DNA from 3 places in the Brevibacillus schisleri genome. Region 2 is predicted to be linked to each of the others. Evidence: riboswitches for the same ligand, from Rfam matches in the RefSeq annotation. Region 2 holds a riboswitch; each other region holds the start of a gene.
What was found. A riboswitch is a leader RNA that binds a small molecule or an ion and turns the genes downstream of it on or off. The one in region 2 is predicted to bind cyclic di-AMP.
Positions count from the first base shown of each region.

Region 1: it holds a riboswitch for cyclic di-AMP, as region 2 does, so the genes downstream of both, ACUUHJ_RS02400 (quaternary amine ABC transporter ATP-binding protein) here and ACUUHJ_RS03635 (CAP domain-containing protein) in region 2, are expected to answer to the same signal.
Region 3: it holds a riboswitch for cyclic di-AMP, as region 2 does, so the genes downstream of both, ACUUHJ_RS05625 (C40 family peptidase) here and ACUUHJ_RS03635 (CAP domain-containing protein) in region 2, are expected to answer to the same signal.

Region 1 is NZ_JBVNDM010000001.1:447,726-451,054, forward strand. It holds gene ACUUHJ_RS02390 (ABC transporter permease) at 1-235, shown strand, start outside; gene ACUUHJ_RS02395 (ABC transporter ATP-binding protein) at 232-1,287, shown strand; cyclic di-AMP (ydaO/yuaA leader) riboswitch at 1,458-1,604, shown strand; gene ACUUHJ_RS02400 (quaternary amine ABC transporter ATP-binding protein) at 1,998-3,224, shown strand; gene ACUUHJ_RS02405 (ABC transporter permease) at 3,208-3,329, shown strand, end outside.
Region 2 is NZ_JBVNDM010000001.1:688,818-692,146, reverse strand. It holds gene ACUUHJ_RS03640 (aminopeptidase) at 1-1,054, shown strand, start outside; cyclic di-AMP (ydaO/yuaA leader) riboswitch at 1,302-1,459, shown strand; gene ACUUHJ_RS03635 (CAP domain-containing protein) at 1,467-2,054, shown strand; gene ACUUHJ_RS03630 (hypothetical protein) at 2,184-2,831, opposite strand; gene ACUUHJ_RS03625 (sensor histidine kinase) at 2,957-3,329, opposite strand, start outside.
Region 3 is NZ_JBVNDM010000001.1:1,111,941-1,115,269, forward strand. It holds gene ACUUHJ_RS05615 (sensor histidine kinase) at 1-138, opposite strand, end outside; gene ACUUHJ_RS05620 (response regulator transcription factor) at 139-858, opposite strand; gene ACUUHJ_RS05625 (C40 family peptidase) at 1,073-1,594, opposite strand; cyclic di-AMP (ydaO/yuaA leader) riboswitch at 1,599-1,738, opposite strand; gene ACUUHJ_RS05630 (LiaF transmembrane domain-containing protein) at 2,058-2,462, shown strand; gene ACUUHJ_RS05635 (PspA/IM30 family protein) at 2,527-3,222, shown strand; gene ACUUHJ_RS05640 (class I SAM-dependent methyltransferase) at 3,317-3,329, shown strand, end outside.

The sequences.
Region 1 (3,329 bases), 240 kb from region 2:
AATGGCAACAGGCTTGTTTCTGGTGTTCCTGACAGCATTTACTGAATTGACAATATCATCGCTTCTGTGGTCATCCGGTTCGGAAACGATCGGTGTCGTTATTTTTAGCTTTGAGCAGGCGGGATCAACGACTCATAGCACGGCCCTTTCTTCGTTGATCGTAGTGGCCATCCTGCTGGCTTTGACAATTGGCGGTTTATGGAAGCGATATTGGCAACGGAGGGTACAGGGATGAACAGTGCAAGAGTGAAGGGCGTTTCCAAAAAATTCGGAGATGTGACGGCGCTCCACCATCTGGATCTACAAATTGGACAAGGGGAATTCGTTGCTTTGCTCGGGCCGAGCGGTTGCGGAAAAACCACACTGCTTAGGCTATTGGCAGGTTTTGAATCGCCTACCAGCGGAGAAATCTGGATCAATCAAGAGTGCGTAGCGGACCAGGCAAGAAGAAAGCCGCCAGAGGAGCGGCGGATTGGTATGGTGTTTCAGTCATTCGCACTTTGGCCGCATTTGACTGTCTATGAGAATGTGGTGTTTCCGTTGCAACATCAAAAGCACGTGCCTGCCGCTTACAAAGATAAACCAAAGGCACGGGTGGCACAAATGCTGGAGATGGTTGGTCTCGGAGGAATGGAAGAGAGATTTCCCAATCAGCTCTCTGGTGGACAAAAGCAGCGTGTTGCTCTGGCGCGGGCCATCGTATTTAACCCTACGCTGCTTCTGATGGACGAGCCATTGAGCAGTCTCGATGCAGAGCTGCGTATGCAAATGCGCAAAGAAATCCAATTTATTCACCGCGAGCTGGGTACTTCCATCGTCTACGTCACACACGATCAGTCAGAGGCACTAGCTATGGCGGATCAGATCGTCGTAATGAAAGGCGGGAGGGTGGAACAAGCAGGTAGCCCGCATGATATATACTATTCGCCCCAATCTCCTTTTGTCGCCAAGTTTGTGGGACGGGCCAACTTCTTAAAAGGAAACTGGTCTTGCCCCAATACCTTTCTGTTGGAGAGGCAAGGAGAGCCAGCGGTACCGATTGCCGTTTCCCGAGACTTTTCTTCCTTTCATGCTCAGCAAATATTGCCGGTTCGTCCCGATCAATTGAAGCTCGCAGCGTGGCAGCAAGGAATGGAAGGCGTTGTCGGAAAGGTATCTCATGTGCAATTTCAGGGGCGAGAGCTGCTTTATTCGATCCGGGTCGGGGAGGATGACTGGGAGGTTGTCACGGACATCAGTCAGCGCTTTTCCTATGAGGAGCGTGTATGCGTAGAGGTTTGTGTGTAAAAAGGGAAAGATAGCCAAGAGATTCTTCAATTGGATGAGCATGAACCATCTAAATCAATGCGACTCATTAAGAAAGGCGCTATTCTGTTTGATTCAACGAAAACGAACGTTCACAATAACTGGAAGCGAGCGTATAATCAAAATCACAATCACGATCAAATAAGCAACAAAACACAATACGGCCTAGTTCCGATATTCTCGGAAGCGGGGGAACCAATCTTTTGGGGTTAATCCTGAGTGATCAGGAGGGATGAGGAAATGTCTTCTCTGCCATCCTACCCGTCAGCTAACCTCGTCGGCCAAAGCAGGGAAGGTCATGGATGGATAAAGTCTAGGCATATAGTGCGCAACAAGGGGATTCCTTGCGGGCGTGTGATAGGCCGATACAGGCTTTTTCTTTGGGACCTTTGTTCTGGAGAAAAAGAATGGATCGGCCTATTTTTTATGGAAATACCGACGAGCAGCTTACGCCGATACAACGTGAAGGGAATGGTGTGGATCGCTGAGAGGCAGTCGGTACGACATAAACCGCTGACAATCGAAATCAGGAAGACAGAGTACAGGGAGTCCTGAAAATGGACGCCAGGTATTACGTAAGCCTGCGGATTTTCAACACGAGTAAAAATCAAGCGTGCCTACTTGGTTTTGCTGGAGTGTCGAAACTTCGCGGGCTTTTTCCATTTACGAAAAAACGAAGGATGAGGGATATCATGTCCAAAATGAAAGTCCATCAACTTACAAAAGTGTTCGGCAAGCAGCCCGAGCTGGCCTTGAAGCTGCTGGCGGAAGGACGTACAAAAGAACAAATTTACAAGCAAACCGGCCAGTCCATCGGTGTCAATCAGGTCAGCTTTGAAGTCGAGGAAGGTGAAATCTTCGTCATTATGGGCCTGTCAGGCAGCGGCAAGTCCACCTTAATCCGACTGTGTAATCGACTGATTGACCCAACGAGCGGAAGCATCGAGATCGATGGGGAAGAGATCGTGGACATGAAGGCAGCAGCTTTGCGTGAGGTGCGGAGGAAGAAGCTCGGGATGGTTTTTCAAAATTTCGCCCTGTTTCCGCAGCGGTCGGTACGAGAAAACGTGGAGTTTGGTTTGGAGATTCAGCAAGTACCGCCAGGACTCCGGCAAGAAAAAGCACGGGAAGCACTTGCGCTCGTTGGATTAACCGAGTGGGAAAATGCGCACCCGGATCAACTGAGCGGAGGGATGCGCCAGCGGGTCGGGCTGGCGCGGGCATTGGCTAATAATCCAGATATTCTCTTGATGGACGAAGCGTTCAGTGCACTGGACCCGCTCATTCGAAAAGATATGCAGGATGAGTTGCTGGAGCTTCAGATGACGATGAAAAAGACGATCCTGTTCATTACGCATGACTTGCATGAGGCGTTGCGACTGGGCGATCGGATTGCCTTTATGAAAGACGGGCAGATCATTCAGATCGGCCGCCCTGAAGAAATCATGGCAGACCCCGCGGATGAATTCGTGCGGAAGTTCGTGGAGGATGCCGACCTGTCCAGGGTGCTCGTTGCTGAAAATGTGATGAAACGGGCAGAAGCAATCACGCCTGACAAAGGGGCCCGAGTGGCGCTGCAACTCATGATGGATAATGGTGTGTCCAGCTTGTACGTCGTGGACAAAAAGCGCACACTGCTCGGATTGATTACGGCGTATGACGTATCACTCGCGATCAGTACGGGAGATTCGCTGGAGGCAATCATGAAAACCGACCTCCCTACCGTTTCGCCTGACGCACGTCTGCACAGCTTGTTCCCGATGATGGCAGACCTGCATGTCCCGATTGCGGTAGTGGGCGAGCAGCAGCGTTTGTTGGGTGTCATCGTAAAAGGAGCGGTGCTAGGCGGGCTGGTAGGCAAAGTCAATGTACAAGAGCATCAGAGAGCAGAGGTGATGAGTGATGGACGTCGTGCCTAAGCTACCGATTGGCGGTTGGATGGAAGGGTTCGTGGAGGTGCTGGGCCAGTACAAAGGGGTATTGTTTGATCCGGTGGCTATCGTCATTTCCACGATGGTGACTTA
Region 2 (3,329 bases):
AAAAGGCGAAAAAGTTCTGATCGAAAATACAGGCCTCCAACCTGAACTCGTTCGTGCACTTGTACGTGAATCATTTGCAGTTGGGGCTCTGCCTTTGGTCACCTTAAAAGACCAGGAAGTCATGCGTGCACTCTATCAAGGCACGAGCGAAGAACATATGGCTCTGATGGCAAAATACGAATATGACCGGATGAAGGACATGGACGCTTACATCGCCATCCGCGCTTACGACAACATCAACGAGTATGCTGACGTACCAGAAGACAAAATGGGCATTTACGCTCGCGTCCTGTATCAACCTGTACATACGAACGAGCGCGTTCCGAACAAACGCTGGGTTGTACTGCGCTACCCGAACAAGTCGATGGCGCAGCTGTCCAAAATGAGTCTCGAGAGCTTTGAGGACTTCTACTTCTCCGTCTGCAATCTGGACTACGCGAAAATGTCAGCTGCCATGACTCCGTTGAAAGAGCTGATGGAGCGCACTGATCGCGTACGCATCGTCGGTCCAAAAACGGACCTGCGCTTCTCCATTAAAGGAATCAATGCCATCAAATGTGACGGCAAACGCAATATCCCGGATGGCGAAGTATACACCGCTCCTGTACGTGATTCCGTGGAAGGAACCATTTTCTACAACGCCGCATCGATCTACAACGGCATTACCTTCAATGATGTTCAGTTCACTTTCAAAGAAGGCAAAATCGTAGAAGCGACCAGCTCCAATACGAAAGCATTGAACGACATCCTCGACACGGACGAGGGCGCACGCTATATCGGAGAATTCGCGATCGGCTTCAACCCGCACATCCTCCACCCGATGCTGGACATCCTGTTTGACGAAAAAATCGCGGGCAGCTTCCACTTCACGCCAGGGAATGCTTACACAGTAGCAGACAACGGCAACCGCTCCTCCGTTCACTGGGACTTGGTCCAAATCCAACGCCCTGAATACGGCGGCGGCGAAATCTGGTTTGACGATGTGCTGATCAGAAAAGATGGGCGCTTTGTGTTGCCAGAGCTGGAAGGCTTGAACCCGGAGAATTTGATTTAAGTGCAATGAATGAAAAAATGGGTTAGGGAATGAGGCTCCCTAGCCCATTTTCTATTGTTCAGAGAAAATAAAGTATGAGACTGATGCTGTGAGGCGACACTGTCAGCGGGCTTGAACACATTGGCCACCTCATATTCGACGACTTGGCCGAGCAGCAGGCTTGCTTCATTCAAGAGATATTCTTATTAATCCTACCAAATTTTACGGGTTTCTTTCACCGGTGAATCTCTGTTATTCTAGGTCATGCCAAACAAAACAGCCGAAACTTCCTCTCGAATGGAAGTGCGGGGGATCTTTTTTACTTGCAGATGAGAGATCTGCATGGGGTGAATCGCCAAAGTGCGTAGGGTTGTTTCCTCAATCCGAATCCGTCAACTAACCTCGTAGGCCAAAAAAAGGAGACGATGTGAATATGAAACGCCTTGGTACTATTGCAATCGCAACATTGGGATTGGGATTTGTTCTTTCCGGCTTTTCTAACACAGCTTCTGCCGCTACCACATGTCCGCAATACGGATATCAACCATATATGCAACCTGTCCAACCGCAAATGCAAGCACCTTACGCAGCACCAGCGAATCAACAGCAGCCAGCTCAACAGCCAGTAAAACAAGCTAACCAACAAGTGGATGCTTCCTCTGTTGGGAAGCAAGTAACTGATTTGGTAAACCAAGAGCGTGCAAAAGCAGGTCTGAAGCCAGTGGAACTGGATGCTTCCCTGAACAAAGTTGCACAAGCAAAAGCGACTGATATGTCCAACAACAACTACTTTGACCATACAAGCCCTACGTATGGCTCTCCATTTGACATGATGAAACAATTCGGTGTATCTTCTATGACCGCGGGTGAGAACATCGCCATGGGTCAACACACCGCTGAGGAAGTCATGAACCAATGGATGAACAGTGAAGGACACCGTCAAAACATCATGAATCCTTCCTTCACCAAAATCGGTGTAGGCTTTGTGAATGGATACTGGGTACAAGAATTCATCGGATAATGAAATTAGATATAAATGCCGAGTCCTCTAGCGGGGACCCGGCTTTCTTGTTTTTTCCCAGCCTTGTCTGGAGTGGCCTTTGAACATCTATCAATCTCCGTGAAAAGCCAACAGCTAGCTTTATACGCTTTATTCAGATTTACTTCCCATTTCTAGTTCGTTTGTCTTTTCTTCAACCACCGATTCCGCACCTTCTCGAATTTTTTCTACAACTTCTCCAGATTTGAGTTGCCTGTGCGAAGGGAGATCTAAAAATGTAGAAGCACGTTGATCGAGCCACAAGCTTTCCTCACCTTCCCTATCAGTTGCAACGAAGATAAACCCACCTGAATAACTAAAGTACGTAATGTTTGCATCTTCCCCGAGTGTATTTTTCATGTTCTCGTAAAGGTCAAACAATTCAGGACCAGTTTTTTCACCACCAGCCATGATTGGCTCTGTATCTGTTGCTATAACGATACCTTTTACTTCATCCTCTTCCATAATGAACGAAAGTTTTTCATCCGTTGAAGATAGTAGTCCTTGCATATTCGTATCGTTATAGTTACGTATTTTATCCGCTTCTGGTAAAACAGCTCCCTGAATCGAAAAGTTTGACAGGGTTACATTCCTACTCGATTTGCTTAAGGGGTAGTTCTCTTGGTTACGTGCCTGTTCCATATTTTTATATGCCTGTAATGCTTCCTTATCCCCTTGGTTAATAGCCCCAGCCCAAGTAGCTGATGATATTCCAGCAACAATTAGCGCACCTATCAATGTCCATGTGTATTTATTCATAACTCCCCCAAAGTTAATTCACTTCGATACAGGAATATTATACCATTTTTTAAAATCTCTATGAATTATGAAATAAAAAAATGGAGACATTGAAGCATCTCCATTTTTTTACTTTTGCCATCATTTCATCCATACGGCAACCTGACCTCAAAACACGTATGAATCAAATCACTTTGGACAGAAATCGTTCCCCGATGCTTCTCGACGATATTTTTGGCAATAAACAAGCCGAGTCCTGTGCCTCCTCCTTGATGCGTTCGCGCTTTGTCGCCTGTAAAAAACATTTCAAAAATATGCGGCAGCGCCTCCTCAGGTATCTGGTCGCCGTAATTCATGATTTGCACAACCACTTCATCGCCCTCACGATAAGCGTTCAAATCGATAAACTGGCCATCGCCCCCGTAGCGTATCGCGTTGGTCAGGATATTCTCAAATACGCGTGCCAGCAGCTCCCCATCTCCCACGATCACTAATTGAGCAGCAACCGTACACCGCGCG
Region 3 (3,329 bases), 420 kb from region 2:
CTTCTCAGCCTGGTACTGATTATGCCGGTCATTTTTGAGTTGAGCGACAATAATGTCTTGAAAAACAAATTTAAACAACAAAATGTTGAGTGTGAGCAAGGCAATGAAGGAGAGAAAAATTTTATTGCGCAAGCTCATTTAAAGCTTCTCCCCGATAAATACGTAGCCTGTCCCCCATTGTGTTTTAATGAATTGACGTTCTGTTTCCAGCTTCTCACGGAGGTTTTTAATATGGACCGTCACTGTATTGAGGGAGCCATAACCATATCCCCAAACACGGTCATAAATTTGCTCTCTTGTAAAGACGATGCCCGCATTTTCTGCGAGGAAGGTGAGCAGTTGGAATTCCTTGGTAGAGAGCTCGATCTTTTGGTTACATACATATACGGAATACGTTTCTTTATGAATTTCCAAGTCCTTGAATTTCAAAACCGTAATTGGAGAAGAGGCTGTTTCTTTCTCAGGCTGCTCTTCGGTATGCTTGCGAATGCGCTCATAGCGACGAAGGTGGGCACGAATGCGAGCGAGCAGCTCTTCTGTATCAAAAGGCTTCGTGATGTAATCGTCTGCGCCGATTTCGAAACCGACTACCTTATCTACCGCTTTTCCTTTGGCACTGAGAAACAGTATAGGCAAATCCCACTCACGGCGAATTTGAGAGCAGAGCTCGTAGCCACTCATGTTGGGCATCATAATATCCAAAAGGATCAGGTTGGGACGCTCACCTTGGCTGAGCAACGAGAGAGCATCTTCTCCGCTTTCAGCAGAAGAAACGCTGAAGCCCTCGTTCTCCAAAATGTCTTCTAGCAGTTCAATAATCTCCAGATTGTCATCGACAATTAAAATGTGATCTTTCACCGGAACAACCCCCAGTTACTTCTATTAATAAGGAATACCATTCAAAGAATGGGTCTTGTCTATCATAACATGCTTTGACCTTATCAGGGGAAGAAACCCCGTAAGTTATTAAGTTGTTCTAATATGTGAGGGTACCTCTTTAGACCAGGTACTAAATTTCGTCAGAAAAAGCCAGAGACGTAGTGTCCCTGGCTTTTATTATTTTGCCGAATGACTATTTTTTAGCTGGTTTTTCCGGCAACGATGCAGCTTGCACCGCTTTTTCCTTATTCGGAGTTTCTGCTTTCGCTAGAACAGGAGCATTGAGACGCTTGGCGCCTACATAACGCTTGCTCCAGTAGTATGGATCGTTCAACTTGGTGTTGACGACTCCACGACCAGATTCCGAGTGCACGAATGTGCCGTCTCCGATGTAGATACCCACGTGAGAAATGCTGCGACCGTTCGTATTGAAGAATACGAGATCGCCTGGTTGCAAATCTTTTCTGTCTACCTCTGTACCTAATTCGTACTGGGAAGCAGAATTGTGAGGCAGGTCTACACCTAACGCATCAAATACGTAGCGCGTGAAACCGGAGCAGTCAAAGCCCTTTTTGGACGAGCCGGAAGATTTGTAAGGGGTACCGTACAAGTCACTGACAACTTCATGGAGAGTATTCTCCTCAGCAGCCTGTGCAGCGCCTGCCCCCATAGCAAGTAATCCAGCCATAAATAAAGATAAAACCATCTTGCGCAAAAGAAACTGCTCCCTTCGTGAGCCTACGAGGTTAGCTGAAGGGTTCGGTCGAAAGGACGCCCTAGGCTGCTAGGAGTAGCAACCATTCACCCCAAAAACGTGGTTCCCCCGTTTCCGCTAAGCGGAATTCGGCTATTTTTCGATGTTTTTTTACACGCACTCTTACTAAGATTCTACGCCAGTCCTTTTTTTCCTTCTTTTTATCTGTTCATTCACATATTCGTCACAAAGATACCGTCAAATGCTGTAACGTTTTCGTTCGACAGTGCAAGCCGCCCTTCGACGCGGGCTTATTCCTGCCTTGCGGGAGAGCTCGTCCGATTAAGGCAGGAAAATGTCTCCGTCCAAGGACGGAGGGAAAAACCAACCGCACGCCCGTTATGGGAAGCCTATACCGAGGGCTACAATAAGGGCATAACGTTCCACAAGCACCACATGCAAAACGAATGGAGGTAAGCGAGTAATGAGCGAACGGTCTGGCAAAGTACTACTCGGGCTGGTTCTGCTGCTAGTCGGTGGGTTGGTTCTTCTCGATCTGGTGGGGATCGATATCGGAGACTTGCTCGGGTTTATCATTCCCGGCGTGATCATGATATACGGTGCCAAAAAGATCATGGGACAAACCGGTTCACGTTTTTGGGGAATCCTGGTCTTCCTATTCGGGTTCCTGATGTTGATTGGCAAGCTTGACCTACTGTTTCACGCGCTTCTGGCCATTGGGGTGATTTATCTGGGATATCGCTTACTGCGTCCCAGCCAAGAACCTAAACAAGCGCCACCTGCTTGGGAGCGTGAATGGGCCCAAAAAGTATTAAAGGAAGATACGCTGGACACTTGGGAGAGAGATGTAAGAAGACGCCCACAGTAACGCCAATGTCGCAAGAGTCTTTTGGATGAACAATATGATGTGATATGATGAGGAGGAAAAAATAATGAGTATCTTTAAACGTTTGCGTGACCTGACAGTAGCTTCGGTAAATGATGCATTGGATTCGATGGAAGATCCGGTAGTAATGCTGAATCAATATATGCGTGACATGGAAGTAGAAATCGGACAAGTTGAAGTAGCGGTTGCCCGTCAGGTTGCACTGGAAAAGAAATTCCGTCAGCAATTGGACGAAGCCAATGCTCTGATCGAAAAACGTGATCGCCAAGTCAAGCTCGCCTTGACTGAAGGAGAAGACGAGTTGGCTCGTCGAGCACTCGCTGACAAGAAGCAGTACGAAGGCCGTGCAGCGGAATATGAAACTCTCTACCTGTCAGCATCCGAGGCAGCTACGCAAATGCGCGAGAAGCTGGCTGAGCTGAAGGAAGAGTTCTATAAAATGCGTGCGAAAAAGTTCACACTGATGGCACGTGCACAAGTAGCTCGTACCCAAAAGCAAGTCAATCAAGCAGTTGTCGGTATCGGCAATCAGTCCGCAGGCCGTGGCTTCGCTCGCATGGAAGAGAAAGTCATGCGCATGGAAGCAGAAGCGCAAATGAGCGGGCAATGGCGTCAAACGAACCGCGCTTGGGAGAACGCTTTGTCTGAACTGGAAAAGGATGATCTCGATGCAGAACTTGCCAGCATCAAAGCATCCATTAAGGAAGTGAAAACACCGGTAGCCAAACCAGTACAATCCTAATTCAACAGGAACTGGGGGATAAGGTGTAGAATAGATTGTGTCAATTCGGCAGCCTGTGTACATCAGGCTGCTTTTCCCCTAGGAGGTACGATTCTTGCAGGACTTCT